Regions from separate parts of the Variovorax endophyticus genome, predicted to be linked through region 1. Evidence: riboswitches for the same ligand, from Rfam matches in the RefSeq annotation. Region 1 holds a riboswitch; each other region holds the start of a gene.
What was found. A riboswitch is a leader RNA that binds a small molecule or an ion and turns the genes downstream of it on or off. The one in region 1 is predicted to bind cobalamin.

Region 1 (7,484 bases):
GGCATGGTTCTTCGGCTCGAGCACCAGCACCTTGAGGCCCAGCGCCTCGAGCCGCTCGGTCACGCGCGAGGACTTGGCGAGCAGCACCACGTCGGGCCTGAGCGCCACCACGGCCTCGACGTTGGGATCGATGCCGCCACCGAGTTGCGGCAGCGTGCGCACCGATACGGGCGAATTCGAATAGCGATCGACGCCGACCAGCCGCGCGCAGGCGCCGAGCGCGCAGACCGATTCGGTCAGCGAGGGCAGCAGGGTCACGATGCGCTGCGGCGGCTGCGGCAGCTCCACGCTCACGCCGCGCTCGTCGACCACCTCGAGCGCGCTCGCGGGCGACGTCCACAGGCCGAGGCCCAGCGCGAGTGCCGCCAGCGCGGCGGCGAAAAACTTCTTCATCGGCCCGGCTCCTTCAGCGTCAGCGGCAATCCGGCCGTCATCAGCGTGACGCGCTGGCAGGCCGCCGCCACGTCCTGGTTGAGCCGCCCCAGCGCATCGACGAAGGCGCGCGTCTCGCGGCCCAGCGGGATCACGCCCAGGCCGATCTCGTTGCCCACCAGCACGACCGGACCGCGCGCATCGCGCAGCGCGCCCAACAGCAGGTTGACGTGCGCGGCGGGCGTGCGCGAGACCGGCCGCGCGCCCTCGGCGCGCAGCGGCATCAGCAGGTTCGTGAGCCACATCGTGAGGCAGTCGACCAGCACCAGCGACTCGGGCGTGCTCTGGGTCACGATGGCGCGCGCCAGCTCGACCGGTTCCTCGATGGTGCGCAGGCTGGGCACGCGCTCGGCGCGGTCGGCCTGGTGGCGCACGATGCGCTCGCGCATCTCGTCGTCGTAGGCCTGCGCGGTGGCGATCAGTACCGCGCGGCGCTGCTTCGGCGCGGCCGCCAGCCAGTCGGCCGCGCGCTGCTCGGCGCGACGCGACTTGCCGCTCTTCTGGCCGCCGAGGATGAATTCGTGTTCAGGCGTCAACGCGATGCTCCTGGGCAGCCGGTGCCCCGGTTTCGAGCGGCGCGGCGTCGAACAGCCGCGCGGTGGCTTCGGGACTGGAGGCGAACCAGGCGTGGAAGTAGCTCGCGCGCACGCAGCCGCGCACGTAGAGCGCCTCGCCACCGGCCGTGCCTTGCGGGCGACGCGAATGGGCGGCCGGCACCAGCGGTGTCTCGCAGCGCGAGTAGTGGAAGGTATGGCCGCGCAGCGTGTGCGCGCCCAGCGCGAGCGCCTGCGGGCCGAGGCCGGCGAGCCGCTTCTGCAGCGTGACGCGCCCGGGCAGCAGGCCCCAGAGCGCATGCACCGCGGCTTCGTCGCCATCCCCGGGCACCGCGATCTCGTCGAACAGCACCATCATCCCGCCGCATTCGGCCCAGATCGGCCGGCCCGCGGCCGCATGGGCGGCGAGCGCGGCGCGCAGGTCCGAACGCCGCGCGAGCGTGGCGGCATGCAGCTCGGGATAGCCGCCGGGCAGCCACAGCGCATCGCAGTCGGGCAGCGCATCGCCGGCCAGCGGCGAGAAGAAGACCAGCCTGGCGCCGAGCGCACCCAGCGTGTCGAGGTTGGCCGGGTAGATGAACGAGAAGGCCGCGTCGCGCGCGATGGCGATGGTGCGGCCCGCGAGCAGCGGCGCGATCGGGGCGACCTCATCGGTGGAAGGTGGCTCGAAGCGCACCTGCGGCAGTTGCAGCGACCCCAGCGGCGTGCCGGCCAGCGCATCGGCCACGCGGTCGAGCCGCTCGGCCGCGTCGCCCAACTCGTGCGCCGCCACCAGGCCCAGGTGGCGTTCGGGCAGCGAGAAGCCCGCGTCGCGCGGCAAGGCGCCGAGCCAGTCCGCGGGCTCGCGCAAGGCGCCGCGCAGCATGTCGGCATGGCGCTCGCCGGCCACGCGATTGGCCAGCACGCCGGCCCAGGGCATGCCGGGCCTGAAGCTCTGCAGCCCATGCGCCAGCGCGCCGAAGGTGCCGGCCATCGCTTGGGCGTCGATCACGGCCAGCACCGGCAGGCCGAAGCGCTGCGCCAGGTCGGCCGCGCTCGGCGTGCCGTCGAACAGGCCCATCACGCCCTCGACGATCACGAGGTCGGACTCGGCCGCGGCCGCATGCAGCCGCGCGCGGCAGTCGGCCTCGCCGGTCATCCACAGGTCGAGCGAATGCACGGGCGCGCCGGTGGCGAGCCGCAGCCAGTGCGGGTCGAGGAAGTCGGGCCCGCACTTGAAGGCGCGCACGCGCCGGCCCTGGCGCGCATGCAGCCGCGCGAGCGCGGCGGCCACGGTGGTCTTGCCCTGACCCGAAGCGGGCGCGGCCACGAGCACGGCGGCGCAGCGCGCCGCGCGATCGGGCAGGTGCTGGCTTACTGGGGCGTCCACTTCAATCCGACGTACGCGTTGCGGCCACCGGTGACGTAGCCGCGCGCGAGCATGTAGTCCTTGTCGCCCACATTGTCGATGCGCGCGACCAGGTCGACGTCGCGCACGATCTTCGTGCTGGCCACGAGGTTCAGCAGCGTGTAGCCGCCGAGCTTGCGCGTGTTGGCCGCGTCGTCGTAGCGCTGGCTCGAGGCCTGCACCTCGGCGCCCAGCGTCCAGCCGCCGAGGCGCCAGTCGGCACCCAGGGTGCCGTAGCGCTTGGCGCGGCGGGCCAGCAGCTTGTCGGTCGCGAGGTCGCGCGGATCCTGGAAGTCGAGCGAGGCGCGCAGCGTCACGTCGCCGATGCGGTGGCCGGCCGACAGCGTCACGCCCTCGTAGCGCGCCCGCGCGGTGCTGCCGTAGCAGCCGAAGGACGAGGCGCAGCCCCTGGCGGTCGAGTCGAACACGATCAGGTTGCGCACGTTGTTGCGGTAGACCACGATGCCGGCGTTGGTCGGGCCGTCGGTGTACTTGAGGCCGAGCTCGACGTTGCGGCTCGACTCGGGCTGCAGGTCGGGTTTGCCGTATTCGCTGAAGCGCTGGTAGAGCGTGGGCGCGCGGAAGGCGGTGCCGGCCGAGGCGGTCACGCGCAGCTTCGGCGTGATCGCGAAGCCGTAGGCGGCGCTGCCGGTGGTCTTGCCGCCGAACTCGCTGTCGTCGTCGTGGCGCACGTTGAGCTGCAACGAGTGCGGACCCTGCACGAAGCCGTAGCCGAGCGAGACCGCGTCCTGCGAGCGCTTGCGCGCCAGGCCCTTGTCAGTGCTGCTGGTGGGGGCGTTCTCGAGCCGGTCCTCGCGGCGTTCGAGCGCGGCCGTCACCAGGTGTGGACCGAAGCGCAGTTCGTTCTGGAACAGGTAGCCGCGCAGCCGGGTCTCGGTGCGGTAGTACGAGGGCATGGTGCTGTAGACCGACTGCGAATCGGTCACCTGCAGCCGCGTGCTGTAGACCTCGTTCCATTGCGCCGACCAGGTCAGGCCGGCGGTGCGCAGCCGGTTGCGGCTCTGGTCGTCGAGGTAGTAGGCCGGCGGCTTGCTGCCGGACTTGGCGGCGTCGTAGTGCGCCTTGGTATCGCTCGACAGCGCGGTGGCCTCGAGCCGCTGGCCGGGCGCGATCTGCCAGCCCAGGCGCACGTTGCCCGAGGTGGTGTTGTAGCCGTCGCGGTCGGGGCTGGTGAAGCCGTCCTTGGGCAGCGTGCGCTTCTCGAGCGGCTGGATGTTGAAGCCGCGGCTTTCCTCGTGCGCCACGCCGAACGAATAGTCGAAGGCGTTGGCCTTGCCGCTGATCGCCGCCTCGGTGCGGAACAGGCCGTGGCTGCCGACGCCCACGCCGATCGAGGGCGACACGCCTTCTTCGCCGCGCTTGGTGAACAGCTGGATCACGCCGCCGATGGCGTCGGAGCCGTAGACCGCCGCGGCCGGGCCGCGCAAGACCTCGATGCGGTCGATCTGCGCCAGCGGGATGCTCTCCCAGGCCGCGCCGCCGGTGGCCTGCGAGTCCACGCGCACGCCGTCGATGTAGACGGCGGTGAAGCGCGTCTCGGCGCCGCGGATGTAGACGCTGGTCGAGTTGCCGACGCCGCCGTTGCGCACGATCTGGATGCCGGCCTGGCGCGCGAGCACGTCGGCCACGCCGGTGGAACCGCTGCGCTCGATGGTCTCGCGGTCGATCACCGAGACATCGGCCACCAGGTCCGACAGCGGCTGCGCGGTGCGGTTGGCCGTGACCACGGTCTCGCCGAGCGCGCCGGCCGGAGTCTGGGCCGAGGCCGCCAGCGGCAACTGAGCCAGCAGCAGGCCGCCGAAGGCCGGCACCAGGGCCAGCGGCAGGCCGGCCAGGCGCATGCCGATGCGGGACGCGGGAATGCGAGCGCGCGAACGGCGCGAGAAGAAAACGCAGGAAATCATGGAGTGAGCGAACGAACGTCTATGCCCCTTGCCGGCCTCCCCGCCGGCGCCCGGGGCGCCATTGGTCCGTGCCTGCATCGACGAAGCGAAGAGCATGCGCGAACCGCCTTGTTGGCCGGTATCCGGGCTGGCAGACCGGCCCTCGCCGCCTTCCCAGGCGCCTGTTTCAGGGCGCCCAGTGGCTCGTGTGGAGAGGGTGGCGCCTTGCGGCGCCGTCTGCTTGACCGTTGCGGGGGCAGCGCAGGCGGCTTCGGTGCCGGCGCGCGGCCGGTCCCTTCACTCCTGCTTCCCGTTGAACCGCGGCGCGTGAACCACGCCGCAGGCACCAACGGGCGAGATTCTAGGCGTTGCGCCGCGCGCCTTAAGTCGAAAGTTGCGTGCGCCCGACGCTCGCCGCGTCCCGCGCACTAACATCGACGGGCTATGGGATGCCATCACCACCACCCCGCATGACCCTGCGTTCCTCGCCATTGCTGCGCCTGCGCTCCGCCCTGCAGCGCCTGTTCGGCGTATCGGGCTGGCAATCGATGCTGCTGTGGTCCATCGTCGCCGGCCTGCTCGGCACGCTCGCGACCGAGGGCTTCCGCGCCGCGCTGCGCGGCTTCGAGCACCTCGTGCTCGGCCCCGGCGACAGCCTGGTCGCGATGGCGCGCGCGCTGCCGTGGTGGGCGCGCATCGCCTTCCCCGCCGTGGGCGGCCTCGTGGCCGGCGGCCTGCTCGTGCTCGCGAAGCGCGTGGCGGTGCGCAGTGCCACCTCCGACTACATGGAGGCGATCGTGCTCGGCGACGGCCGCATCCCGGTGGCGCAGACGCTGGTGCGCAGCGCCTCCTCGCTCGTGAGCATCGGCACCGGCGGCTCGATCGGCCGCGAGGGCTCGATGGTGCAGCTCGCCGCGCTGGCCGCCTCGCTGCTGGGCCGGGTGTTCCGCTTCCCGGTCGAGCGGCTGCGCCTGCTCGTGGCCTGCGGCGCGGCGGCGGGCCTCACGGCCGCGTACAACGCGCCGATCGCGGGCGCCTTCTTCGTCGCCGAGATCGTGCTGGGCTCGATCGTGATGGAGAGCGTGGGCCCGATCCTGATCGCGGCGGTGGTCGCCAACATCGTGATGCGCGCCCTGCCCGGCTACCAGCCGCCCTACCAGATGCCGGTGTTCCCCGAGCTGCATGGCGCGGAGATCCCGCTGTTCGCGCTGCTCGGCGTGCTGCTGGGCTTCGCGGCCGCGGGCTTCCTGCGCGCGCTGCAGGGCAGCCGGGCGCTGTTCGCGCGGCTGCCGTTCGCGCTGCCGTGGCGGCTCGCGCTCGGCGGGCTCGCGATGGGGCTGGTGTCGGTGCCCTGGCCCGAGGTCTGGGGCAATGGCTACAGCGTGGTCAACGCGGTGCTGCACACGCCCTGGACCTGGACCCTGATCGCCATGGTGCTCGCGGCCAAGCTGGTCGCCACGCTGGCCACGGCCGGCTCGGGCGCGGTGGGCGGCGTGTTCACGCCGGCGCTGTTCTTCGGCTGCATGGTGGGCGCGCTGTTCGGCCATGCCGCGCAGGCGCTGTGGCCGCATGCGGTGTCGGCCCCCTACGCCTATGCGGTGGTCGGCATGGGCGCCTTCCTCGCGGGGGCCACGCAGGCGCCGCTGATGGCGATCCTCATGATCTTCGAGATGACGCTCAACTACCAGGTGATGCTGCCGCTGATGCTGGCCGGCGTGATCGCCTATTTCGTCGCGCGCTCGGCCAACGCCGGCTCGATGTACGAGATCACGCTGCGCCGGCGCGAGCAGCAGGACGAGCAGCTGCGGCTGCGCTCGCTGCACATCCGCGACCTGGTGCAGCCGGCGCAGACGGTGGTCGGCCCCGAGGCCGATCGCGAGGCGATGAGCCGGCTGTTCCTGCAGCACCCGGTGAAGTACCTCTACGTGGTCGACGCCAACCAGCGCTACCTCGGCGTGGTGCCCCTCTCCGCGCTCGGCACGGCCGCGGCCGAGGTGCGCGCGGCGGACCTGCTGTCGCAGGCCATCGCGCCGATCACCGCCGACACCAGCCTGGGCGAGGCGCTGCAGCGCTTCCTCGAGCACCTGGGCGAACGGCTGCCGGTGATCGAGAGCCCGGCCAACCCGGTGCTGCTGGGGGTGGCCGCCAAGAGCGCGTTGCTCGCCACCTACGTGCGGCTCAGCGAAGTTTGATGGCGCGGCGCGCAGGCCGCAGAATGCCGTGCCAGGCGCGGCGGGTGCCCCGGAGGACCGCCGCTTTCACGGGAAACTACAATCGCGCACCATGCCCGCCTCCAGCCCCATCGACCAGATCGCCGAGCGCGTGGAACGCCTGCTCTTGCGTCACGAAGAGGTGCAGCGCACGAATGCGCTGCTGCAGGAACAGGTCGATGCGCTGACGCGCGAGCGCGATGCGCTCAAGTCGCGGCTCGCGGCGGCGCGCACGCGGCTCGACGCGCTGCTCGAGCAGTTGCCGGCCGTACCTCCCTCCGAAGATTCCCCCGCATGAAGCAGATCGAAGTTCAGATCATGGGCCAGAGCTACCTGCTCGGCTGTCCCGATGGCGGCGAAGCGCAGCTGCGCGACGCGGTCGAACGCGTGGACGCGGCCATGTGCAAGATCCGCGACGCGGGCAAGGTCAAGGCGCGCGACCGCATCGCGGTGCTGGCCTCGCTGAACCTGGCCTTCGATCTCGCGGCGCAGGAGACCACGGCGAAGGCCGCGCCGCCCGCCGAGCCGGCCCCGACTCCGGCCGCGGCCCCCGCCGACGACGGCGCGGTCGATCCGAAGGCCACGCAGTTGATCCACAAGCTCGATCAGGCACTGGCCGGCGACGGGCATCTGCTTTAAGCGTTACGCGCTTTCTTTCTCTCGCTTGCAGAGATCGGCGCGCACTGCAAGAACTTCGATGCAAACCTGCCCGCGCCGCAGGGACTCCCCTCAAAAAACCGGAAAGCGCCCGGGCGCGAAGGCGTAAAATCGTTCCTGTCTGCGGTGCGCGTTGGGCTTTATATGTCCTTGTTCCAATGCTCTACGGAGCCGGGCTTGGTATATCGCTCGACGGGTGTGATCATCTCGCGTCAGATGAACCCGAAGTCTTGCTGCCCTCGCCCACCTGAACCCCGGTTCAGGATGCGAGTCTGGCGCCCATTCGCAGACACCTATTCCTCTTCGTTGCGCTGAGTGCGCATCGAACATCGGCGATCCC
Region 2 (7,484 bases), on a different contig from region 1:
GTCGATGCCGGGCACGGCCGAGGTGGCGGGCAGCCCCGGCACGTGCAGCGCCACCTGCGGCAGGCTGCGCGGCGGCAGCGGCTCGTCGCCATGGCGCAGGCCATGGAAGGCCACCGCGCGCAGGAACTGCAGCGCATTGGCCGGGCCGCCCGCGCGCAGGTACTGCCACAGCCGGTGGCAGACGGCGCGCGGCGCGGTGCTGCGCGCGAGCAGGTCCTCGTCCTCCTGCAGGTCGCCCGAGAAGATCGCGAGCTGCTGGCCGTGCCGGCGCGCGAGCTGCTCGAGCTGCTGCAGGCCGTAGGGCCAGGCCGAGGCCGCGCCCAGGTGGTCGACCACCACCACGCGCGCATGCCGCAGCACCTCGTCGGCATAGAGGTCGAACGAGGCCGGCTGGCGCAGGTACATGAGGTTGGCCAGCCGCAGCGAGGGATAGCCGGGATCGCTGGCCGCGAGCGCGCCGCGCGCGGCCGACAGCAGGGCCAGCGTGGTGTCGGCCGAGCTGAGCACCACGATCTCGCCCGGCGTCTGGTCGAGCCGGGTGACGACGCCCGGGTCGTCCTCGACGAAGCGTCCGGGCTGGGTGCTCAGCAGATGCATCGTCAGGCCGGCAGCGCCGCGCCCTCGAGCACCTCGCGCAGTGCGGCCTCGTCCAGGTCCTCGCCGATGAAGACCAGTTGCGTGCGCGGTGCCTCGCCGTCGCGCCAGCGGCGATCGAAGTGGTGGTCGAAGCGCCGGCCCACGCCCTGCACCAGCAGGCGCATCGGCTTGCCCGGCACGGCGACGAAGCCCTTGACGCGGTAGATGGTGTGGCGCTCGACCAGCGCGGCCAGCGCGGCCAGCAGCCGCTCGCGGTCCATCGCGGGCAGGTCGATCACCAGCGAGTCGAACTCGTCGTGGTCGTGGTCTTCCTCGTGGTCGTGGTGGCTCTCGCGCAGGTGGATGGTGGTCTCGGCCGCGCGGCCCTGGCCCAGCAGCAGCGCGAGCGGCAGCTTGCCCTCGGTGGCCGTCACGATCTTGACCTCGGGCGGCAGTTCCTCGCGCACCAGCGCCTCGACGCGCGCGCGCGCGGCCTCGTCGAGCAGGTCGGCCTTGTTGAGCACCACCAGGTCGGCGGCCGAGAGCTGGTCCTCGAACAGCTCGTGCAGCGGCGACTCGTGGTCGAGGTTGGGGTCGGAGCGGCGCTGCGCATCGACCGCCACCGGGTTCTCGGCGAACTGGCCCGCCGCGGCGGCCGGGCCGTCGACCACGGTCACGACCGAGTCGACGGTGAAGACGTTGGCGATGTCGGGCCACTGGAAGGCCTGCACCAGCGGCTTGGGCAGGGCCAGGCCCGAGGTCTCGATCAGCACGGCATCGAGCTGGTCGCGGCGCTCGGCGAGCTGCAGCATCACGGGCAGGAATTCCTCCTGCACGGTGCAGCAGACGCAGCCGTTCGCGAGTTCGTAGAGCGCGCCCTCGCGCTCGTTGCCCTCGTCGTCGCAGCCGATGCCGCAACCGCGCAGGATCTCGCCGTCGATGCCGAGCTCGCCGAACTCGTTGACGATCACCGCGATGCGGCGGCCTTCGGCGTTGCCGAGAATGTGGCGCATCAAGGTGGTCTTGCCGCTGCCGAGGAAGCCCGTGACGATGGTGACGGGGATTTTTGCGTTGCTGGTGGTCATGGAGATTTCTTTCAGGCGCCGGTGTAGAGGCGACGTTCGACGAAGGCCGAGCCCTGCAGCCGGCGCCAGGCCTTGGCACCGGCGAGCACGCCGAGGTCGACCAGCGGCTCGACCAGCACCACCGTCATGTAGGCGGCGCCGAAGCTGGCGATCTCGCCGAGGTTCGCGAGCCCGGTGCCGCGGCCGTAGAGCGCCCAGAAGCCGACCCACACCACGATGCCGCCCTGGTAGGCCACCGACAGCTTGAAGGCCTCGCGGTAGCCGATGTCCACATAGGCCAGTTTCTCGGGAATGATGCGGCGCGCCAGCACCGCGGTGGCGAACAGCGGCACCAGCAGGGTCGTGACGTTCATGCCGTACTGCGGCAGGTCCTGCGGCTCGAAGAACAGGCCCTGCACCAGCAGCCCGCCCGCCAGGCCGATGGCCGCGGGCGCGAGCCCGAACACCAGCAGCAAGGTGGTGCCGAGGATCAGGTGCACTTCCGATACACCCACCGGGTGGTGCGGCAGCACCTCGAAGAAACAGAACACCAGCGCCACGGCGATCGCCGAGCGCAGCGCCAGGGCGACCAGGCCGTCCTTCAGCAGGGTGTCGAAAGCGACCTTGCCCGTGTAGGCGAGCGCCGCGGCGCCGGTGGCATAGCTGAGAAAGATCTTGGTCGTGTCGACGAGACCGGGTTCGATGTGCATGGAACAGCTCCTGGAGGGCACCGCAGTGCGAAAGTGGATTGGATCATGGACGCGCGAGCGCCACGGTGGGAGAACGCGTGCGCGGCCGCAGCCGGCGCCAGCCGATCACCACGCCGCTGGCCGAGGCCACGGCGCCGACGATCGACAGCAGCCACACCACCAGGTCCCACGCCGGCCGGTACTGGATCAGCCAGGGGAAGTCGAGGCTGTGGGCCGCGTTGAACAGCCAGCGCCGCAGCCGCGCATTGCGGTCGCTGCTGCCGGCCAGCTGGCCGTTGGCCGGGTCGATGTAGAGCCGGGTGCGCGCGGGGTCGTCGAACTCGAGGCGCCAGACCGGCAGCACGCGCTCGCGGTGGTGGCCGTACCAGTGGAAGTCGTAGGCGGTCTGCAGCACGGCCTGGCTCACCGTGGCGCCGGGGCGCAGCCGGGCGGCCGCGCGCACGATGTCCTCGCGCGCGATCGAGGCCGGCGCGCCGCTCGCGGCATCGAGCACGCGCACGCGTGCCTGCGCATCGCGCAACTGCAGCAGAGGCCGGCCGTCGAACCATTGCAACAGCGCCTCGCGCGGTGCAGCGGCGCCCTCGCCCGCCGGCGGCATGGCGGGCGGCCACGGAAAGGTCGATATCTCGCCGCCGGTGTAGCGCGCCATCGCGGCCGCGTCGACCGGGTTGCGCTCGAACCAGCGGTTCGGGTTCATCGAAAGCCAGCCGCTCGCGATCCAGGTCAGCACGAAGAAGCCGCCGACCAGGCCCGCGATGTGGTGCCAGGCCATCCAGCCGGTGTAGGGCGTGACGGACCCGTTGCGGAAGCGCCGGCGCAGCCGGAGGCGCAGGATCCCGATCACGATGCCGGTCACGGCCGAGACGATGCAGGCGGCCGAGAGCCACACCACCACGTCGTGCCACAGCGGCGGATCGGCGCGCAGCGGCGTGAAGTAGATCCAGTGCGGCACCGAGCCGAGCCAGTTCCAGAAGCGCTCGGAGCGCGTGGTGTCGCGCACCACCTCGCCGGTGCGCGCCGACACGTAGAGCTCGGTGCCGGCCGCGTCGTTGAGTTCGATGCGGTGCAGCGGGCGCAGCGGATTCAGGCCCTGCGGCACGGTCCACTGGTCGCGCTCGAACGTCTCGGCCCAGCGCGCCGCGGGCTGGCCCGAGAAGTCGCGCGCCACCGCCTCGGCCTGCGCGGCGTCGGTGCCGGCCAGCAGCCGGCCGTCGCGCGCCGACACCGCATGGCGGCCGCCGCGCGCATCGACGATGCGCCACACCGGCTGCGGCTGCGCGCCGCCCTGCATCTCGAGCGCGACGCGGCGCGGCGGCTGCTGGCGCGCTGCTTCGGGCAGGGCCTCGAGCGCGGCCACGGGCGAGACCCGGGCCTGGCCGACGTCGAGCGCGCGCAGGCCCGCGAGCCGCTCGCCCTCGGTGAGCGTGGGATAGCCCACGTACATCATCACCACGCCCGAGACGAACCACATGACGAACAGCAGGCAGCCGCCGATGCCGAGCCAGCGGTGGGTCCAGTAGAGCCAGTGGCGCACGAGCGGCCACGCGCGCTGCCAGGCAGTGCGGTCGGCGCGGGCGCGGCGCGCGGCGTGCGTCATCTCAGAAGTTCACCAGCGCCGACAGCTCGAAGGAGCGCGGACGGCCCAGCAGCCACTGGTTGCCGCTGTTCGAGAACGACAGCGGATAGCGGCGGTCCCCGAGGTTGTAGCCGCGCAGCGCGAGCTTGAGCGACTTGTTGGCCTGCCAGCTCACCGAGGCGTCGGCCACGGTGTAGGAGCCGATCTTGCGCGAGTTGGCCGCGTCGACCTGGCGCGAACCGACGTAGCGCACACCGAACTCGGCCTCCCACTGCGGCAGGAAATGCCAGTGCAGGAACACGTTGGCCGCTTCCTCGGGCACGCCGAACGGCGTGTTGCCGGCGCGCGAGACCAGCCGGCCGCTGACGACCTCGTTGAAGTCGTCGTAGCGCGCGCGCAGCTTGGCCGCATTGGCCTCGAGCCGCAGCGTCGGGGTCAGCGCGAGGTCGAGCGTGGCCTCGATGCCCTCGGACGACTGCTTGCCGACCTGCTGCGAGACGGTGGGGTTGTTCTGGTCGCGCGACAACAGCTTCTTCTTCTCGATGCGGTAGGCCGCCACGGTCCAGGCGCCGCGGTTGTCGGCCAGCTGGCGCTTGTAGCCGACCTCGACCTGGTTGCCGGTGCTGAGGTCGAACGGCGCCTGCGTGGTCGAGGTGCTGATCAGCGAGGTCAGCGGATCGGCCGCGTGCGCCAGCTGCGCATAGAAGGACTGCGAGGCATCGGGCGCATACACCGCGCCGATGCGGCCGGTGGCGTACTCGAAGGTCTTCGTGAGGCTGTTGGCCGCGTTGGCCAGGTCGGTGCGCGCCACCTTCGCATGGTCCCAGCGCAGGCTGGTGACCAGCGACCAGCGCTCGTCGAAGGCCAGCTTGTCCTCGGCGAACACGGCATAGGTGCTGGTGCGGGTCCGGTAGCGCGGCAGGTAGGGCGACGGCGACTGGTAGTAGCCGGGCAGGAAGACGAAGGGGTCGACCACCGAGCGGCCGCCGTAGGGCGAGTCGCTCGAGTTCAGGAAGTCGATGCGGTTCACGTCGAAGCCCACCAGCACCTGGTTCTTCATGCCGAACAGTTCGTGCCGGAAGGTGGCGTCGGTGCGGTTGCCGACCTGCTCCTGGTCGTGGCCGATCTCGAGGTAGTCGCCGCGCGTCACGCGGCGCGTGGCGGCATTGAAGGTGTAGGTCTCGCTGTTGCGCCAGTGGCGCTGGCTCGCGAGCCGGTAGAGCTGGTTGTGCACGGTGACGGCATCGCTGGGCGTCCAGAGCGCGTCGAGGCGGGTCCACTTGTCGTCGTACTTGAGCTCGGCGTCGTCGACGTTGTAGTTCTGGCGCAGGGTCCGGCCGTCGAGGCGCCCGTCGATCAGCGGCACGCCCTGGTAGCGCTGCGGCGACTGGCGGCCCTCGTCGTGCGACAGGGTGAACTGCAGCTCGGGCGAGACGTCCAGCCGCAGCGCACCACCGACGGCCAGGCTCTCGCCCTCGCCGCGCGCCATGAAGCCGTGGGTGGCGCGGTGGCTGATGTCGAAGCGGTACGAAAGCTTGTCGTTGATCGCGCCGCCGCTGCCGAAGGCGGCCTGGCGCGTGGCGTCGGAGCCGTAGCTCAGCAGCGCCTCGTTGTGGACCGGTCCGCGCGTGGGCTTCTTGGGCACCACGTTGATCGCGCCGCCGATCGCGCCTTCGCCGTACATGACCGAGGCCGCGCCGCGCAGCACCTCGATGCGGTCGACCGACCAGGTGTCGAACGGGAAGGTGACGGTGCCCGCGCCCGCGAACAGCCGCGTGCCGTCGAACAGTTGCATCACCGAGCCATGGCCCGAGAAGCCGCGCGCGGCCATCGAAGTGCTGCCGTTGCCCGGCGCGGGCGAACCCGTGATGCCGGTGGCGCGGGTGGCCGCCTCGATGACGGAGACGTCGCCGCGCGCGCGGATGGTCTCGCCGGTCAGCACCTCGATGCTGGCGGGCGTCTCGAGCGGCGTGAGGCCGAGGCGGCTGCCGGTCTGCGTGGGCTCGGCGAGCGACAGCGCGGTCTGGGCACCGGCCTCGACCTGCACCGGCGGCAGGCTGGGGGCGGCCTGCTGCGCGAAGCTGCTGCCGGCGCCGAAGGCGAGGCCGATGGCGGCGGACATGCCGCCGAGGCGGCGGGCGGCGGGGCGACCCCGGTGGCGGTGCGGGCGGCGGCCGGCCGCGCCCGTGCGATCGCCCGACGGCGATGCGTGATCCATGTGACTTCTCCTCCGACCCGCGTCCCCGCAGGTTCTCTGACCGAACGTGGACACGGCGGGAAGTCGATCGATGGCCGGGACCGGCGGCGGGAAAAGCAAGCGCTTCGCCGGCCGGCGGCCCGGACACGCACTCCCGCAGCGTCCGAGGCGGTGACGAAGGCCGGTATCCGGGCTCGCGGAGCGCAGCGGCGCGCAGTCGATACTGCAGCGCCGTTGCGGAAGCCCTCGCCTTCCCACGCCTTGGGGGCGCAGTGGCTGCCGATGCCCTGGGGGCATGGCGTAAGGACGTCCAGATCCGCTGACCGTTGCGGGGGCAGCGCAGGAATGGAGGCGTCGATCCGTGAACCGACGCGTCGCACCTGCTTCCCGTTTAACCCCGTGGCCATGGCATGCATGGCTGGCGGGGCACCTTCGAACCGTGGTGCCGGTGCGTCCTTCCTTCCTCGGAAGAATGGCCGCACCGAACGGCGGGAATTATAGGGAGCGGGTGCGCGCGGGCTCGTCGGGCGTGCGGGTGTCCTGCGGCCGGCCGGGGCCTTCGGTGCCGAACAGCCGGCGCAGCACGCTGACGCCGGCCACCAGCGCGTTCGAATAGCTGGTGTGCGGCTCGATGGCCGCTTCGAGCGGCAGGTAGGAATGCACCGCGCCCTCGCCCGCGGCATCGTCGACCGCCTCCATCAGCACCCAGTAGAACTCGCCGGGCTCCAGCTCGTGGACGGTCAGCGCGAGGTTGCGGGGCGACGGCGACAGGGTGGCGGGGATGGTGTTCACGCGAAGCTCTGGAAGGTGGGCGTTGGCGATGATGGGGGCGCGCCGCCGGGATCGTGGACACGCCCTGTCACAACGCGCGTGTACTCGATCACGTTCACCGCCGGCGAAAACCCTGTGGGCCTCCTGCGACGGGCGTTGGCGCCCACCGTTCCCAGCTCCCGGGCTTCTCCTACATGCGAGTGCCGGTGCGCGGCCTAGTTTCGAAGCGGATCAGCAGCCAGCCAAGACACACAGGAGGCCCCCCAATGAAGCAGTTCAGCCTGGAATCGCGGATGACATCGAGCATCGGCGGCGCGTTCTATCCCACCGGCTACTCGATGGTGATGTTCCCGAGCGCGGAGGACGCCGACCGGATCGGCCGCCAGCTCATCGAACAGGGCGTGAGCGGCGACGACGTCTACCTGCTGCCGCCCGCCACCGTGCTGGCCGAGATCACCCCGACCGTGAAGGAGGCCGACAACCCCCTGCCCTCGGCCGGCACCGATGGCGCGACCGTGCGCGCCTACACCAAGCTCGCGCGCGAGGGCCACACGGCGCTGCTGGTACGCACCGAGGAACAGGAAGACGCC
Region 3 (7,484 bases), on a different contig from region 1:
ACGGCCGCGCCGCTGGCGCTGCCGAGCAGATAGGGTTCGGCCAGCGGGTTGCGGAACACGCCCTGGAACACCAGGCCCGCCAGCGACAGGCAGGCGCCGACGAAGAAGGCCCCGGCCACGCGCGGCGCGCGCCACACGCGCACCAGTTCGGCCTGCAGGGTGTCGGCGCCCCACCATTGCGTGGGCCAGACCGTGGCGGCGCCCACGCTCAGCGCGAGCACCACGGCCGCGGCCAGCAGCAGGAGCAGCACGAGCCAGACCGTGGTCGCCGATGCACGTCGGCCGTCGGTGGCGTGCCTCATGCGAAGCGCTCCGGATGCAGCGCGCGTGCGTACTGCTCGACGGCCTCGATCTGGCGCGGGCCGGGAATCAGCTTGTGGCCGCGCTCGAGCACGACCACGCGCTTCGCGCGCACGGCGCGCAGCGTGTGCCAGCCGGGGCGCTGGCCGATCAGCGCCGGATCGCGCGGCACCTGCTGCAGCGAGACGATCACGTCGGGGTCGCGCGCGAAGATCGCCTCGGCGCTGACCTGGGCCGCGCCCTGGAGGTCGGCGAACACGTTGCGCCCGCCGGCCCAGCCCAGCGCGTCGTTGGCATAGTGGCCCGTGCCCACGGTCTGGAAGGCGCCACGCGCGGCAGCGGCCGTTTCGAAGTAGACGCTGCGGCGCGGCGCACCCTCGAGCCGGCGCTCGATCGCGGCCAGCCGCGCCTGCATGTCCTCGCGCACCCGGCGCGCCTGTTCGTCGGCACCGGTCGCGCGGCCGAGCAAGTCGATGTTGCGGAACACCGAGGGCAGGTCGGGATGCGCGAGCACCACGCAGGGCAACTTTGCGCGGTCGAAGGCATCGACCAGCGACAGCGCCGAATGGTGCGAGGGCGTGACCACGAGCAGGTCAGGCTGGAAGGCGGCCACCGCCTCGGCCGAGTAGCCGAGCGCGCCGCCGATGCTGGGCTTGCTGCGCGCATCCTCGGGCCAGCGCACGCGCCCGCCGATGGCCACCACGCGGTCGGCCAGGCCCAGCGCCCAGGCCAGCTCGACGTTGCTCGGGAACACCACCACGATGCGTTGCGGCGCGCGCGGCACGACGACGCGCCGGCCCAGCGCATCGACGAGTTCGCGCGGGAAGCCGCCCGACGGCGCCTCCTCGGCACCCGCGGGCAGAACGGCCGTCATGCACACCATGCCGAGGATCGCGTCGCGCCGGTTCACGCTCAGAAGGTGTAGCGCGCGCGGGCGAACACCGTCCTCGGTGCGCCGGCGTTGCCGGCTTCCTGCGCCGACAGGTCGTCGGCGATGTAGTACTTGTTCGTCAGGTTGTTCACCCCGGCCTGCAGTGTGAGCGAAGGATTGACGCGGTAGGCCACGGCGACGTTGAGCAGCAGGTAGCCGGGCAGCTTCTGCGGATTGACCGCATTGTCGCGGAGGTAGCGGCTGCCCACGTAGCTCGCGGTGCCGGTCACGGCCCAGGCGCCGTGCGCATAGGTCAGGCCCGCGCCCGCGATGTTGTGGGCCGACATGCGCACGCGGTAGCCGCCGAAGTTGGTGCTGCGCGCGCCGCTGTCGGTGTAGGTCTGGAAGTCCTTGAGCCGTGCGTCCTGCCAGGTGTAGTGCAGGTAGCCGTTCCAGCGCGGCGAGAGCTGGAACTGCAACTGCGTTTCGATGCCCTTCGTGCGCGAGGTCGCGTTGCTGAAGACAAAGGAGTCGGGGCCGTTGCGGTAGGAGCGCTGGCCGTCGATCTTCTCGGCCTCGAACAGGCTGACCTGATAGCTCCAGCGGTCGTCCGCCGCGCGGCCCTTCACGCCCACTTCCTTGCTGCGCGTGATCTCGGGCCGTAGGATGTCGGGCACCACCACGCCGCCGCGCGTGTTGAGCGCCACGGCCTGCGGCCGGAAGCCTTCGCTCCAGTTCGCGAACACGGCGTGCGAGGAGGCATCGCCCTGCAGGAACAGCCAGTCCACGCCGGCGCGCGGGCTGGTGTGGCTGCCTTCCTGCGCCGAGATCACCTGCGTGCCTGTGCGGCCGAGCGTCTGCTCGAAGCGGTCGTGACGCACGCCCAGCGTGAAGCCGACCGGGCCGTATTCGAAGCGGTCCTGCAGGTAGACGCTGCGCACCTCCTGGTCGAAGCGCGAGGAGGTGATGCTGCCGCGCACGCCGCGCGGATCGTTGCGCACATTGCTCACGGGGATGTCGTAGAACGGCCCGCGGTAGGTGGGCGCGTTGCTGAAGCTCGGCGAGTCGAGGCCCTGCCAGCCGCGCTCGAGGTTGAAGCCGGCCTGGAACTCGTTGCTCCAGCCCTTGCCCGCCATCAGGTGCGTGGCGGCGAGCTCGTGGTAGACGCCGCGGTCGGCGGTGTAGCTCTCCGAGTAGCCCTTGCTCACGGCCGCGGGCGGCGGAACGATGGTGATGCCGCCCGCGAAGAAGCGGTTGTAGCGCGCGAAGCTGCTCAGGTGGTTGATCGACCAACCGGCGCCGAGCTCGAAGCGGTTCTTCCACGAGAAGGACTGGTAGTCGCCCGTGACGTAGGAGTCGGGAATGCCGTAGTTGTCGCGCGAGGTGATGCCGAAGATCGGCTTGCCGTTGACCAGCGGCACGATCGAGCCGCGGTCGCCGCGCACGCGCGTGTCGTAGAGCTGGAAGCCGGTGGTCCAGTTGCGCGTGACGGCGAAGTCGCCGCCGACCAGCAGGGCCGACTGCGCGCGGCCGGCATCGCGCTGGAAGCCGTTGTAGTCGCTGTTGGCCACGCCCACGTAGAGGTTGCCGCGCTCGAAGTCCCAGCGGTAGCGCAGGCTGCCGTCGAGGCGGCCGTGGCTGCCGATGGTGGCCGTCAGGCTGCCGCCCGCGCGCTCGGGCTTCATGAAGAACTGCGCCACGCCGCCGATCGCGTTCTTGCCGTAGAGCGCCGAGGCCGGGCCCTTGATGAACTCGAGCCGGTCCACCAGGTCGGGCGCGATCAGCGTGATGTCGGCATTGCCCTGCAGCAGGCGCAGCGGCACGCCGTCCATCAGCACCAGCACGTCCTGCGTGTCGCGCAGCCCGCGGGTCTCGAAGCGCGAGTAGTAGTTGCCCTGCGTGCCGTACTGCAGGCCCGGCACGCTGCGCAGCGTGTCCTCGAGCGTGACGGCGCCCACCGCGTCGAGCTGCGCGCGTTCGACCGAATAGGTGGCGAAGGGCAGGCGCAGCGTGTCGGCCTCCTGGCGCGTGGCGGTGGAGATGGTCTTGCGGTCGCTGACGGTGGTGGGCGGCAGCGAGCCGGCGCCCTCGGCATCCTGCGCCGAAGCGACCGAGGCGAGCAGCATGACGCCGGATCCGATGAGGGCTTGGTGGGGTCTGACGCGACCGCGCCTGGAGATGTTGCGCACGTGGGCTTCCTTCGGGCCCGCGCTCCCGCGGGCCATGAGAACAAACCGGGCGCCGATGGATGCTGCAAGCGACCGGGTCCGCGCCCACGCGTGACCGGCCCGGCTTGCCTGCACTCCCGCAGCGACCGAACGAGGCGAAGGCCGGTATCCGGGCTTGCGGAGCGCCGCGAGGCATCGAGCGATGCTTCGCTGCCGCGATCCTCGCCTTCCCATGCCGAGGCACAGTGGCCGCCGGTGCCCGCGAAGGCATCGACTGTGAGGACCGCGAATCCGCCGACCGTTGCGGGGGCAGCGCAGGAATGGGGCCCCGTGGAGCTCGTCACCTGCTTCCCGTTTAACGCCGGTCACGGGACCGGCGCACCTTCGCGCACGCCGGCTTGGGTGATGCTTTCGTTTGCATCGGCCGGCGGGGCGGATTATAGGAGCGGGTCTTGCGCCGCCCGGCGCGAAAAGCTCAGGGCGTGGGCGTGTGTGGCAGCCGCACGGTGAACACCACGTAGCCGTCGTCGTGCGCATAGCCGATGCTGCCGCGGTGCGAGCGCACGATGGCCTGCGCGATGTGCAGCCCCAGGCCCAGTCCGCCCTTGTTGCGCTCGTTGGGCACGCTGCGCTGCTTGAAGGCGCTGAACAAATCGGGCACCAGCGCGGCGTCGATCGGCGGCGCGCGGTTGGCCACGCTGAACACCACGTGCGCGTCGACCTGCTCGAGCCGGACGCGCACCGCCTCGCCGGGCAGGCCGTGGTGGCGCGCATTGCTCACGAGGTTGCCGATCAACTGCGCCATGCGGTCGGGGTCGGCCAGCACGGGCAGCGTCTTGGGTGCCTCCAGCTCGAGCTGCGAGCCGGGGTAGGCGGTGCGCGACTCGTCGACCGCATCTTCCAGCAGCCGTGCCAGGTCGATCTGCGCCGGCACCACCTGCAGGCCCATGCCGGTTTGCAAGCGCGAGGCATCGAGCACCTGGCCGATCAGCCGCGCCATGCGGCTGCTCGAGGTCTGGATGCGCTGGCCCAGCCGCGCGCCGGCGTTGCTGCCGTCGGGCAGGCTGCGCTCGAGCAGCTTGGCCGCCATCGTGATCGACTGCAGCGGGTCGCGCAGGTCGTGGCCGAGCACGGCCAGCAGTTCGGTGCGGGCCTTGAAGGTGTCGGCCAGCCGCGCCGCGCTGGCGCGGATCAGCTCGTCGCGCAGCTGGCGCGCGAAGTCGAGGTCGTTGACGCCCCACGGCACGCTGGTGTCGCGCACCGTTTGCTTCCAGACGTCGAAGGAGCCGCGCGGCGTGAGCCGGGGCCCGAGCGGGCCGCTCACGTAGTGCTTCTCGGGCTTGCCGCCCCAACTGATGGTCTCGACCTGCTCCTTGCGTGCGAGCACCAGCCAGCCGTTGTCGATCGCGTCGAAGCGCAGCGCGAGAAAGCCGCACCACACGCCGCCCAGCGAACGCAGGTTCTCGGGCAGCCGCTCGCGCTCGTGCAGCGCCACGATCTCGTCGCCGTTCGTCGACGCGGTGAGCCACTGGATCAGCGCCGCCGCGGCCTCGCGCGGCATCTCGCCCTCCACGTGCAGCCGCGACTGCTCGGCGATGACCGCCGCCTGCGCGTCGAAGGCATCGGCCAGCGGGCGCGCCAGGCCGATCAATGCGCTGAAGGTGTCCTCGGCATGCAGCACGGCCTCGATCAGCGAGCCGCGCAGTTGCGCCGCGCTCGAGGCCCGGCCCGCCTGCTCGCGCGACAGCAGGCTCTGCACGTTCGAGGCCAGCACCTGCGCGAGCACGTCGCAGGCCATGCGGATCGCGTAGGGCACCTGGTGGGCGCTGCGATGGTGGCAGGCCAGCATGCCCCAGAGCTGGCCGTTGATGACGATCGAGATGCTCATCGACGCGCCCACGCCCATGTTGCGCAGGTACTCGATGTGGATCGGCGACACGCTGCGCAGCGTGCAGTGGCTCATGTCCAGCGGCGGCAGCTGCGGATCGGCCACGTCGAGCCCGACCGGCGCCGACTGCACGTCGGCGATCAGGCGCAGGGTGTTGATCACGTAGAGGCGGCGCGCCTGCGCCGGGATGTCGCTGGCCGGGTAGCGGCGGCCCACGAAGGGCTCGAGCGCCTCGTGGCGGCGCTCGGCCACCACCTCGCCGCTGTCGTCGTGGCGGAAGCGGTAGGCCATCACGCGATCGAAGCCCGTGAGCTGCCGCACGGCTTCCACCGAGAGGTTGAGCAGGCCGTCGATCGAACCCTGGCGCTTGAGCCGGTCCATCGCGCGGTGCGCCTTGAGCGCGAAGTCCGAGACCGCGTCCGCCGAGGCGTCGCGGGCCTCGAACTCGGCCACCAGCTCGTAGCCGATGCGGTGCAGGATCAGGTCGAAGCGGCGCTCGCCGAGCGTCACCTCGAGGTTGATCGGCGAGCCCTCGCCGGTATCGACCGCCACCCCGTTGGCCTCGTGCAGCGCCTCGTGCACCAGCGCGTCGCCCATGAAGTGGCCGGCCGACAGGCGCTCGCCCAGGGCGGGCGCCGTGTCGCCCAGCAGCGCGCGGGCATTGGCGCTCACGCGCGTCAGCGTGAGGGTCGAGGCGTCGAACGCGAACAGCGCGCCATGGTGCTGCACGAGGCCCGGGATGTGGATGGGCTCGCTGTCGCAGTTGGCCAGGGTGACGGGCTGCGTGGGCGTGGGGTGGGACGGCCGTTCCAAGTGGCGGGAGGCGCTGCGCGCGTTGAGGGAGACGAGGGCCACGCTCGGTGCGTGGGCGATGGGAGGACCGATGCGGCATTTTGCCTGACATCGAGGGGGCGCCAACCGGGCCTCGCCGGGCGAAAATGGCGCCGGCGTCCCTGCCCGCACTCCCTGAAAGACAACCTGCATGCAATCTGCCGACGCGGCGACCTTCGACGAGGCCTACTACCGGCGCTACTACTTCGACAAGAAAACGAAGGTGGTCGACCCGCAGCACGCCGAACGCCTCGCGGCCTTCGTCTGTTCCTACCTCAAGTACCTGCGCGTGCCCGTGCGGCGCGTGCTCGACATGGGCTGCGGCATCGGCCACTGGCGCGACGCCATCGGGTTGCATTTTCCGAAGGCCAGCTACCACGGCGTGGAGTTCAGCGAGTACCTGTGCGAGCGCTACGGCTGGGAGCGGGGCTCGGTGGTCGACTACCGTGCCAGGGAACGCTTCGACCTCGTGATCTGCCAGGGCGTGCTGGCCTACCTCGAACCCTCCGACCTCAAGAGCGCGCTGCGCAACCTGGGGTCGCTCAGCGCGGGCGCGCTCTACCTCGAGGCCGTGACGCAGGAGGACTTCGAGCAGGACGTGGTCGACGAGGAGCTCAGCGACCCGCGGCTGTTCCGCCACCGCGCGCAGGTGTACCGGCGCGGGCTGACGCGCGGGTTCAAGGAGATGGGCGGCGGCGTGTGGCTGAGCCGCCAGGCGGATGTGCCGACCTTTGCGCTGGAGTGCGCGGACGCGTAGGCACGCCGTCAGCGCGGGCAGGGGTGCAGGGCCGCCGCCGTCGGTGGCTTACCGCGCCGCGACCTCGTCGACCTCCATGTCTCTCCCGGATATCGCCATGTGTGACAGCATGATGCGGATGATTGGATGATTGGCCTATGCGTTGGAGGGAATCGGCTTGAAGAAGTCGGCGTTGCAGGCCGAGACTTTCTCGGTATTCAACAGGGACTCGCCGATCCATCTGATTTCATCGGGTCGAAATGGCTTCGAAATGGCATTGCCCTCGAATCGAACCCATACGAAACAATTGCGTGCCCTCGAGACGGTGCCTGGTACTCCATTGGCAATGACGAGCGCTCCGCGCCGTGCAGGGACAGCGTATTTTTCTCTGATCTCGGCATAACTCAGGGCGTTTCCTTCTTTGCGCGCCAGTGGCATTCGTCCTTCCTTTTCGAAATCGAAGCAGCGAGCGGCGAAGAGCCGGTCGACGACGGGAGAGGAGGACTGTAGGCGTGGAGGTGGGTTTTAAACTGTCAATAACCTGACAATTATTCCCTCTGGTAAACCCTTGTCTTTTCATCTGCGTGTTGCGCGGGATCCTGGGTCTTCGCTTCCACGTCAGAAGCGGTTGGCCTATGTGATTAAGAAATATAACCTTATTCAATCGCGCGGCCGGGCAATGAAAAATTG

Region 2: it holds a riboswitch for cobalamin, as region 1 does, so the genes downstream of both, KV106_RS33710 (TonB-dependent receptor) here and KV106_RS12885 (TonB-dependent receptor domain-containing protein) in region 1, are expected to answer to the same signal.
Region 3: it holds a riboswitch for cobalamin, as region 1 does, so the genes downstream of both, KV106_RS34385 (TonB-dependent siderophore receptor) here and KV106_RS12885 (TonB-dependent receptor domain-containing protein) in region 1, are expected to answer to the same signal.

Annotation. Positions count from the first base shown of each region.
Region 1 covers NZ_JAHUTH010000008.1:187,239-194,722, reverse strand. Annotated here, with positions in the region: gene KV106_RS12900 (ABC transporter substrate-binding protein) at 1-393, opposite strand, end outside; gene cobU (bifunctional adenosylcobinamide kinase/adenosylcobinamide-phosphate guanylyltransferase) at 390-968, opposite strand; gene KV106_RS12890 (cobyrinate a,c-diamide synthase) at 958-2,355, opposite strand; gene KV106_RS12885 (TonB-dependent receptor domain-containing protein) at 2,340-4,298, opposite strand; cobalamin riboswitch at 4,395-4,642, opposite strand; gene KV106_RS12880 (ClcB-like voltage-gated chloride channel protein) at 4,748-6,469, shown strand; gene KV106_RS12875 (hypothetical protein) at 6,561-6,785, shown strand; gene KV106_RS12870 (cell division protein ZapA) at 6,782-7,126, shown strand.
Region 2 covers NZ_JAHUTH010000035.1:60,658-68,141, reverse strand. Annotated here, with positions in the region: gene cobN (cobaltochelatase subunit CobN) at 1-597, opposite strand, end outside; gene cobW (cobalamin biosynthesis protein CobW) at 600-1,661, opposite strand; gene KV106_RS33720 (energy-coupling factor ABC transporter permease) at 1,673-2,350, opposite strand; gene KV106_RS33715 (PepSY domain-containing protein) at 2,394-3,947, opposite strand; gene KV106_RS33710 (TonB-dependent receptor) at 3,949-6,144, opposite strand; cobalamin riboswitch at 6,286-6,571, opposite strand; gene KV106_RS33705 (hypothetical protein) at 6,619-6,915, opposite strand; gene KV106_RS33700 (hypothetical protein) at 7,161-7,484, shown strand, end outside.
Region 3 covers NZ_JAHUTH010000037.1:7,747-15,230, forward strand. Annotated here, with positions in the region: gene KV106_RS34375 (FecCD family ABC transporter permease) at 1-302, opposite strand, end outside; gene KV106_RS34380 (ABC transporter substrate-binding protein) at 299-1,210, opposite strand; gene KV106_RS34385 (TonB-dependent siderophore receptor) at 1,213-3,297, opposite strand; cobalamin riboswitch at 3,484-3,740, opposite strand; gene KV106_RS34390 (ATP-binding protein) at 3,815-6,082, opposite strand; gene KV106_RS34395 (class I SAM-dependent methyltransferase) at 6,210-6,815, shown strand; gene KV106_RS34400 (hypothetical protein) at 6,951-7,232, opposite strand.